DNA from 3 places in the Blautia sp. NSJ-140 genome. Region 1 is predicted to be linked to each of the others. Evidence: predicted binding sites of a transcription regulator. Region 1 holds the regulator's gene; each other region holds the start of a gene.

What was found. The regulator HrcA, encoded in region 1, represses chaperone genes, less so after heat shock. The targets are predictions, from matches to a motif close to TGTTAGCACTCNNNNNNNNNGAGTGCTAACA.
Region 2: a site for HrcA is predicted at 2,076-2,106, ahead of htpG (molecular chaperone HtpG). Genes of this name have one in related genera too.
Region 3: a site for HrcA is predicted at 1,905-1,935, ahead of groES (co-chaperone GroES). Genes of this name have one in related genera too.

The regions. Positions count from the first base shown of each region.
Region 1 is NZ_JALIFS010000004.1:173,828-177,115, forward strand. Features, by position in the region: gene MUB50_RS06730 (ABC transporter substrate-binding protein) at 1-991, shown strand, start outside; gene hrcA (heat-inducible transcriptional repressor HrcA) at 1,168-2,211, shown strand; gene grpE (nucleotide exchange factor GrpE) at 2,230-2,865, shown strand; gene dnaK (molecular chaperone DnaK) at 2,919-3,288, shown strand, end outside.
Region 2 is NZ_JALIFS010000015.1:55,223-58,510, reverse strand. Features, by position in the region: gene htpG (molecular chaperone HtpG) at 1-1,960, opposite strand, end outside; gene MUB50_RS15180 (hypothetical protein) at 2,201-3,288, opposite strand, start outside.
Region 3 is NZ_JALIFS010000005.1:54,978-58,265, forward strand. Features, by position in the region: gene MUB50_RS07440 (FtsK/SpoIIIE family DNA translocase) at 1-1,367, shown strand, start outside; gene rlmH (23S rRNA (pseudouridine(1915)-N(3))-methyltransferase RlmH) at 1,364-1,843, shown strand; gene groES (co-chaperone GroES) at 1,959-2,246, shown strand; gene MUB50_RS07455 (MATE family efflux transporter) at 2,246-3,288, shown strand, end outside.

The DNA.
Region 1 (3,288 bases):
AGATGATTCTGTTGATCTGATCACAGTAAATGATGAGATGATATCTGAATTTAAGCATAAGGGATTTCTTCTTCCGCTGGAAGATACGGTTATGACAGAGGAGACAGCGGCGAATTTTCCACAGGAATACCTGAAAGAAATATGCATGTCAGACGGACATATTTTTTCGGTACCGTTCAAAATGGATATCATGGCATTCTGGGTGAACCAGGAATTGCTGGATCAGGCTGGTCTGGACAGACTCTCCTGTTTCAGTGATCTTGAGATCCTTCAGAAAAAGCTTCAGAATACGGGAAAATATGCATACGGGGATGCATGGGAGATTTCTTACATATATAATAGTATCAGCGAGTATGTCGATTTTTTCGGAGGAGATTATACAGACTGGACGGATCCGAAAACAAGAGAAGCGGCAGAATATATGAAGCGAATGCTGGATACAGGGATGATATCAGAGGAGAATCTGATCGACCAGCATGACCAGCTGAATGAAAAATTTATAAACGGCCAGTATGGATGTATGTTCATGTATACTGGTGCGTTGAGTACCTTTCAGAATGCAGGCGTGTATGGAAAAGATAAGCTCCATATGGCACCATTTCCGGAATTTGACGAGAAGGTGACCAATATCGCAACCTGGCAGTATGTACTGAATAAAAATTCTGATCATAAAGAAGCAGCTCTGAAGTTCCTTCAGTATGTGTCCGGATATGAGGCCAGTAAAAATTACGGACAGCTGACAAAAATGTGTCCGGCAAGACTGGATGTGATCGAGGATAAGAATTTTGAGCTGGATGGCATTGAAATGATCCGGCAATATCTGAAAGATTATAAGCTGAAGGCAAGACCACTGTGCACCGATTCCATAGAAGCTGTTTCGGCTATGGGTACGGAATTTCAGAAATACGTGCTGGGACAGAAAACAGAAACGGAATTTTTTGCTGGGGCACAGAACTGCGTAGACCAGTATTACAAAAAAGCATCGTACTGATGCTTTTTTTGTTTTGAAAAAATAAGAACTTTTTTTCAAAACATATTGACAAATATTTTACATGGTGATATCTTAAAGACTGTAGATGTTAGCACTCCACTAAAATGAGTGCTAACAGATATAAAAAAAGAATCAACATCCGTCAGGAAAGAATAAAAAGGAAAGGAGATGGCTTCATGGAAGAGGTGTTGAATGAGCGCAAACAAAAAATCTTAAAAGCAATCATCAAGACCTATATGGAGACCGGAGAACCGGTTGGCTCCAGGACCATTTCCAAGTATGCGGATCTCAATGTAAGTTCCGCAACGATCCGAAATGAAATGTCAGACCTGACAGATATGGGCTATATCGTCCAGCCTCATACCTCAGCAGGAAGGATTCCTTCAGATAAGGGCTACAGACTTTACGTCAATGAGCTGATGAAGGAGAAGGAAGCAGAGGTTGCAGAGCTGCGAGATCTGATCATTGAGAAGACAGATAAGATGGATAAGGTGCTTAAGAAGGTTGCGAAGGTTCTTGCTTCCAATACCAACTATGCTACCATGGTTTCCGTTCCGCAGTACAGCGGCAACAAGATCAAGTTCATCCAGCTGTCGAGAATGAGCGAGCTTCAGCTTGTGGCCGTGGTTGTCAGTGACAACAACACAGTCCGGAACCAGATCATCAATCTGGACGAGGAAATGGACGACCAGACGATCCTGAAACTGAATCTTCTTCTTAACACCAATCTCAATGGGATCCCGATCCAGGATATCAACCTTGGGATGATCGCCAGACTGAAGGAACAGGCAGGCAGCCACAGCGGTGTGGTGGCAACAGTTCTGGATGCAGTGGCAGCCACCATTCATGTGGAAGAGGAAGATATGGAGATCTATACTTCAGGTGCAACCAACATCTTCAAGTATCCGGAGCTTGCCGATAAAGAAAAGGCAACGGAGCTGATCTCCGCATTTGAGGAGAAGCATGAACTTGCCGATCTTGTAAAAGAACAGATGTCAGATGGAGAGAATACAGGAATCCAGGTTTATATCGGTGATGAGATGCCGATCCAGACCATGAAGGACTGCAGCATTGTAACTGCCAGATATGAACTGGGAGACGGAATGTACGGAACCATCGGGATCATCGGTCCCAAACGAATGGATTATGAGAATGTAGTGGACAGTCTGAAAGAGCTTAAGAATCATCTGGATGACGTTTTGAAAAAGAAGAAAACTTAGAAAGGCGGTAGAAAAAAAGTGTCGGAGGAAACAAAGAAAACATCCGAAGAGCAGGAAGCGGAGAAGGAAATCCCCGTAACTGACGGAGATCAGGAAGAAAAAAGCCTGACACCGGAGGGAGAAGATCTGCCGGAGGAAGAAAACAATACTCCAGGCGAAGAAGCTGCCTCAGAGGATAAAAAAGAAGAAAAATCAAAAACTTCCTTCTTCGGAAAGAAGAAAAAAGATAAATCTGAGCAGAAGGTGGAGGAACTTACCGATCGCCTGAAGCGTACCATGGCTGAATTTGATAATTTCCGTAAAAGAACGGAAAAAGAAAAATCCAGCATGTACATCATCGGAGCGAAAGAGATCGTTGAAAAGATCCTGCCGGTTGTAGATAACTTCGAAAGAGGTCTTGCACAGGCACAGGAAGGCGATGCTTTTGCAGATGGAATGAAAATGATCTACAAGCAGCTTACCACAACACTGGATGAGCTTGGTGTGAAGCCAATCGAAGCAGTGGGAAAGGAATTCAACCCGGATTTCCATAATGCAGTGATGCATGTGGAAGATGAAGAGGTTGGAGAGAACATCGTGGTGGAAGAGTTCCAGAAGGGTTACACCTACAAGGATTTCGTAGTACGTCACAGTATGGTAAAGGTTGCGAACTAACTGACAACAAACTTTATTTTAACAGATACAGACTAAAACAGGAGGAAAAAATCATGGGAAAGATTATTGGTATTGACTTAGGTACAACAAACAGCTGTGTAGCCGTAATGGAAGGTGGACAGCCAACAGTTATCGCAAATACAGAAGGCGCAAGAACAACACCGTCCGTTGTGGCTTTCACAAAGACAGGAGAGCGTCTGGTAGGTGAGCCTGCAAAACGTCAGGCAGTTACAAATGCAGACAGAACAATCTCCTCTATCAAAAGAGAGATGGGTACCGATTACCGTGTAACCATTGATGACAAGAAATATTCTCCACAGGAGATCTCCGCAATGATCCTTCAGAAACTGAAAAAGGATGCAGAGGCATATCTTGGTGAGAAAGTAACAGAGGCAGTTATCACAGTTCCGGCTTACTTCAACG
Region 2 (3,288 bases), on a different contig from region 1:
CATAAAGCTGTTCACAGATCACCGGAACATACTCTGATCCCTGATTTTCTGCTATAAATCTTACAAGAGGATGATTTGCATTCAGTACAAGTACTTCCTGACCGCCGAACATATTCGGATCCATTCCGTACATATTGTACATTTTCATCATATCCTGCATACGGCGACTCTCCTCAGGAAGAGTGATCATCGCTGCAGTTCCCTCATTTTTCAGCTTCTCTACTTTTACTTCAAGTTTATCCTTGCCAAGATTCTTACGGAACACTTCAGTAAGTGTCTTGACTGTTGTTTCATCCGTTTCTCCGTCTTCACGAAGCTCTTCTGTCAGATCTGCATCAATTCTCTTGAACTGAATCGTCTGATCCTGCTGTTCAAGATGGGAAATAAACTGTGAATCGATCACATGCTTCAGCAGTACAGCATCTTTACCCGCTTCACGGAACATATTAATGTACTGGCTCTGCTGTACCTCATCGGTCACATAATAGATGACCGTTTTTTCCGGTTCCTCATTCTGGGATCCTTCGGAAGCTTTCTCCTCTGTCTTCTCCTCTTCAACTGCTTTTGTTTCTTCTTTTTTATTTTCCTCAATGCAATCTTTCAGGGTAAGATATTTGCCGTCCAGATTCTTAAAGAGGATATAATCGTTCATCTTCTCACCAAATTTCGCATCCTTGATGCATCCAAATTTGATAAATGGGCTGATATCATCCCAGTACTTCTCATAAGACTCTCTATCTGTCTTGCACATTCCGGTGAGCTTATCTGCTACTTTCTTGGTGATGTATTCAGAAATCTTTTTCACAAAACCATCATTCTGCAGCGCAGAACGGGAAACATTCAGTGGAAGATCCGGGCAGTCGATCACACCTTTCAGAAGAAGAAGGAATTCCGGAATCACCTCTTTGATGTTATCTGCAATAAATACCTGATTATTATAAAGCTTGATGGTTCCCTCAATGGAATCATACTCTGTCCTGATCTTCGGGAAATACAGGATACCCTTCAGGTTAAACGGATAGTCCATATTCAGATGAATCCAGAATAGCGGCTCCTTGTAATCCATAAATACCTTACGGTAAAATTCTTTATATTCTTCATCCGTACACTCATTTGGATGCTTCATCCAGAGCGGCTGTGTATCGCTTAAGGATACCGGCCGTTTATTGATCTTTACTTTATCTTTGGCAGGAGAAACTTCCACAACTTCTTTCTCGCCTTTATCATTCTCCTTTTCCTCTGTCTTGGCATCCTCATGGATATGCTCAACTACCACATCATCTTCACGGAGATCTGCCTCATCGATCGTTTCATACTCCTGTTCAGCATTTGCTTTGGAAAGATAGATATTTACCGGCATGAAAGAACAGTACTTCTCAATAACCTCTCTCATACGATATTCATTGGCAAACTCCAGGCTTTCCTCATTGAGGAAAAGAGTGATCTCTGTTCCCGGTTCTGTTTTGTTTCCGTCTGCCATCTCATACTCTGTACCGCCGTCACAGGTCCAATGTACCGGTGTGGAACCCTCTTTGTAAGAGAGAGTATCGATATGTACTTCGTCTGCAACCATAAATGCAGAATAAAATCCAAGTCCGAAATGACCGATCATCTGATCATCGGTTGTTTTATCCTTATATTTCTCAAGGAACTCTGTAGCACCGGAAAAAGCGATCTGTGTGATATATTCCTCTACTTCATCCGCTGTCATACCAATACCGTTATCGATAAACTTCAGGGTTTTCTGATCCGGATCAACGATAACATTTACAGCCGGTTTGTAACCTTCCGGGAATGTATAATCTCCCATAACTTCCAGCTTTCTCAGTTTGGTGATCGCATCGCATCCGTTGGAGATCATCTCTCTTACAAAAATATCATGGTCGGAATATAACCATTTCTTGATGATCGGAAAAATATTTTCACTGTTGATTGATAAACTGCCATGTTTTGCTGACATATATGTCACTCTCCTTTTGTTTTTATTTTTATTTCTGATGTTCCGGCAGAGCCGGAAACCTGTTGTTTTTTCAATAAATATATACTAATACGACTTTTTACAAAAGTCAAGAAAAATTTAGCACTCATCATTATAGAGTGCTAGTAACAGCATGTAAAACGGATCTCTATGTGCAAAAAAATCCCTCCGTACATTTTTTTGTACGGAGGGTGCTGTAAAACAATCTTCTACATTCTGTTCTTATTTTTTCTTTTTACGATATACAAGAATTCCTCCAATGCATACCACAGCCACGATCAAAATGATCACAAATGTCATGATCGGTGTACTGTCTCCCGTCTGCACTGCAGATTTCTGATTTGTCTGTGTCACTGCCGGACTCGGAGTCGCAGTAAGAACTGCTGCCTGTGATACCGTAAAAGTAACCGTACTTTCTGACTGTGTACCGGTATCCTTCCAGCTGGAGCCGTCATATTTCTGCTGTCCAAAGGTAACTTTCAGAGTATATTTTCCCGGCTTGCTGACACGGAATGTTGCGGTATAAGGTTCTCCATCCCAGGTACGGGTCTCTGTGATCTTCCAGCTCTTCGGCTGATATCTGGTATCTCCTTTACGCGGGTTTGTATTATCCATCCCTGCGCCAGCTGCTGTAAAGGTAATCTTTGTATTGGTATCATACTTGCCATTGGAATCAATTCCTGTGATCTTATTGTCCGATGCAGCGGCTTCCGTGCCCTGATATCCGTTTACTGTAATACTTACTGCGATCACTGTACTGATCTTGTTGGGATTCTTAACCCCATCCGGAAGAATGACAGTACCTTTTACATTAAATATCTGACGTTCTGCAGAAGACGGATCATAAGAAGATCCCTTAACATCCCATTTAACCGATGCCTTCTGCTCTCCCTTTGTTGTAGTGATCTTTACTGTTCCCGGAAGCTTCAGGGCTTTCTGGGTTTTCTGGGTTCCATTAGGAAGATCTTTGATATCGGATGGTTTTTTGATGCCTGTAAGGTTATTCGCTTTCTCACCGTTATCTGCTTTTTTCTTTGTAACGCTGAAATGAACATTTACATAAGCATCCACATTTGCATCATTGGCGATCACAATGTCTTCCAGATATTCCCCCTGTGAAAGTCCGCTGACCGGCTGTACGCTAAAGGTTGCATTATCTCCTGCTTCCAGCTCTGTGGCAGAAAGTGTACCAATTGTATATGCATTTGATGATGGCTGTTTCAGAACGATCTTTGTATTTCCGGTGTTGGTAACTGTAACTGTCTGCTCATCAGGAAGTTCCTTATAGCCTTCTTCTTTGGTTCCAAACT
Region 3 (3,288 bases), on a different contig from region 1:
TTCAGGAAACCCTGCATAATTTCGGCGTTAATGTAACCGTTACCAATGTGAGCTGCGGACCTACCGTTACCCGCTATGAACTGCAGCCGGAAATGGGTGTGAAGGTCAGTAAGATCGTTGGTCTTTCTGATGATATCAAGCTGAATCTTGCTACACCGGATATCCGTATCGAAGCACCGATACCGGGAAAGGCAGCCGTGGGGATCGAGGTCCCGAACAAGGAGAACAGCCCGGTCATGCTGCGGGATCTCCTTCAGTCAGAGGAGTTTAAAAATGCAAAATCCAAGCTGTCCTTTGCAGCAGGTAAGGATATTGCCGGAAAACCGGTAGTGGCAGATATTGCCAAGATGCCTCATCTTCTTATCGCCGGAGCAACCGGCTCCGGAAAATCCGTCTGCATCAATACGCTGATCATCAGCATCCTTTATAAGGCGACACCGGATGAGGTGCGTCTGATCATGATCGATCCGAAGGTGGTGGAGCTCAGTGTATATAACGGGATCCCGCACCTGTTCATTCCGGTAGTCACAGATCCGAAGAAAGCGGCCGGTGCGCTGAACTGGGCTGTTTCTGAAATGACCAGCCGTTACAATGCCTTTGCGGAATATGGGGTACGTAATCTTGGAGAATATAACAAAAAAGTTGCCAATATGCGGGTCCCGGAGGGAGAAAAGGCACCTGAGAAGATGCCGCAGATCGTGATCATCGTGGACGAGCTTGCGGATCTTATGATGGTTGCGCCGGGAGAAGTTGAGGATGCGATCTGCCGCCTGGCCCAGCTGGCACGTGCAGCAGGTATCCATCTGATCATTGCTACCCAGAGGCCATCTGTCAATGTCATCACAGGCCTGATCAAGGCCAATATGCCGTCCAGGATCGCATTTTCCGTATCTTCCGGTGTGGATTCCAGGACGATCCTAGATATGAACGGTGCCGAGAAGCTTCTTGGCAAGGGCGATATGCTGTTTTATCCTCAGGGGTATCAGAAGCCGGCCAGACTGCAGGGTGCTTTTGTTTCAGATGAGGAGGTCAGTGCAGTCGTAGAATATGTTTCTGACAAAAACCAGGGTGCTGTTTATGATACCTCCATCGAGAAGCAGGTCAATACAGCCGGTGTCCCGGGAGGAGCCGGCGGCGGTGACAGAGATGTCTATTTTACAGAAGCCGGTAAATTTATCATTGAGAAGGAAAAGGCCTCCATCGGTATGCTCCAGCGTATGTTCAAGATTGGATTTAACCGTGCGGCAAGGATCATGGATCAGCTTTGTGACGCAGGAGTGGTAGGCCCGGAGGAAGGAACCAAGCCAAGGAAGGTTTTGATGTCAGCAGAAGAATTTGAGAATTATCTGGAGGAGAACGGCGGATGAAAATAAGTATCCTGACAGTAGGGAAGATCAAGGAAAAATATCTGCGGGATGCCATTGCGGAGTATTCCAAGCGCCTCGGGCGTTACTGCAAGTTGGAGATCATAGAAGTGTCCGACGAAAAAACACCGGATAATGCCAGCGAAGCAGTAGAAGATGCCATTCGGAACAAGGAAGGGGAGCGTCTTCTTAAATATATCCGGGACGATGCGTTTGTGATCACTCTGGAGATCGGAGGCGAACAGCTGACCTCTGAGAACTTCGCACGGAAGATCAACGAACTGGGGATACGTGGGACCAGTCATATCCAGTTTGTGATCGGCGGCTCTATCGGTCTTGGAAAAGAAGTACTGAAGAGATCAGACTATGCTTTAAGCTTTTCGAAAATGACATTTCCTCATCAGCTGATGCGTGTGATCCTTCTGGAACAGATCTACCGCAGCTATCGTATCATCAGCGGAGAGCCCTATCATAAATAATATCATACTGCATATCCGCAAATATCTTGACAATTTTCGGATATGTAGTATGATAAGAAAAGAGTAGCACTCGAAACTCAAGAGTGCTAATAATCACAGAAAGAAGGAAATGAACATGGCATTAAAACCAGTTGCAGACAGAGTTATCGTAAAATATTTTGAGACAGAAGACAAAACCGCATCCGGCATCGTGCTTCCGGACAGCTCCAGGGAGAAAACCCAGCAGGCAGAGGTTATCGCAGTAGGTGGCGGTAAGGTCGTAGACGGTAAAGAAGTACCGGTACAGGTAAAGCCAGGTGACCGTGTGATCTACGGAAAATACACAGGAACTGAGATCAAATATGAGGGTGAGAAATATCTGGTGATCAATGCAGATGATATCATTGCCATCGTAAAAGACTGATGACGGATTTTTATCGTAATTTTCTGAAATTATGCTCCGTGTTGGTGTTGCAGAATGTAGTGACCTTAAGTGTCAATCTTGCTGACAACATTATGCTTGGAGCCTTCAGCGAAACTGCATTATCCGGTGTGACCACCGTAAACCAGGTACAGTTCGTCTTTCAGCAGCTGCTTATGGCGCTGGGAGACGGACTTGTCATATTCGGAAGTCAGTACTGGGGAAAGAAAGAGACAGAACCGGTAAGAAAGATCAGTGCCTGGGCCATGCGCACAGGCCTTTTTATTGCCTTTGTGCTGTTTATCCTGGCCAGCCTTTTTCCAACACAGCTGCTGGGGCTTTTTACAACAGACCAGACAATTATTGAAGCCGGCCGTTCCTATCTGGCGATCATCCGGTTTACTTACTTTTTCTTTGCGGTGACGCAGATCCTGCTTGCTACACTGCGTTGTGTGGAAATTGCAGGGGTTGCCTTCGGGCTTTCGGTAATGACTCTTGTGATCAACTGCAGCATAAACTGGATCCTGATCTACGGACATTTTGGTGCACCCAGGATGGGAGCCGCAGGAGCTGCTGTGGGAACACTGACTGCCCGTATTGCGGAGATCTGTGTTCTGATCATCTATATCCGTAAAAAACAGAGCTGGATTGGCATTTGTATCCGGGATTATCTGCATTCAGACTTAAGGTTCGGCAGGAAATATTATAAGGTGGTATGTCCATTGCTGGTGCTCCAGGGACTCTGGGGCGTGAATACGGCTCTTCAGACAGCAATCCTGGGACATATGACAGCAGCAGCCATTGCTGCCAACAGTGCAGCTTCCAATCTGTTTTTGATGGTGAAATCCGCTGCTGTGGGAGCCGCCTCCGCTGCATCAGTTACCATGGGAAAAACCATCGGTTCCGGGAACCTGGAACTTGCGAAGGTTTATTCCAAAAAGCTCCAGAAATTATTTGTAGTCATGGGACTCATCTGTGGTATCCTTCTTTTCTTTATCCGGATCCCAGTGCTGAGCCTGTATCAGCTTTCGCCGGAAACGAGAGA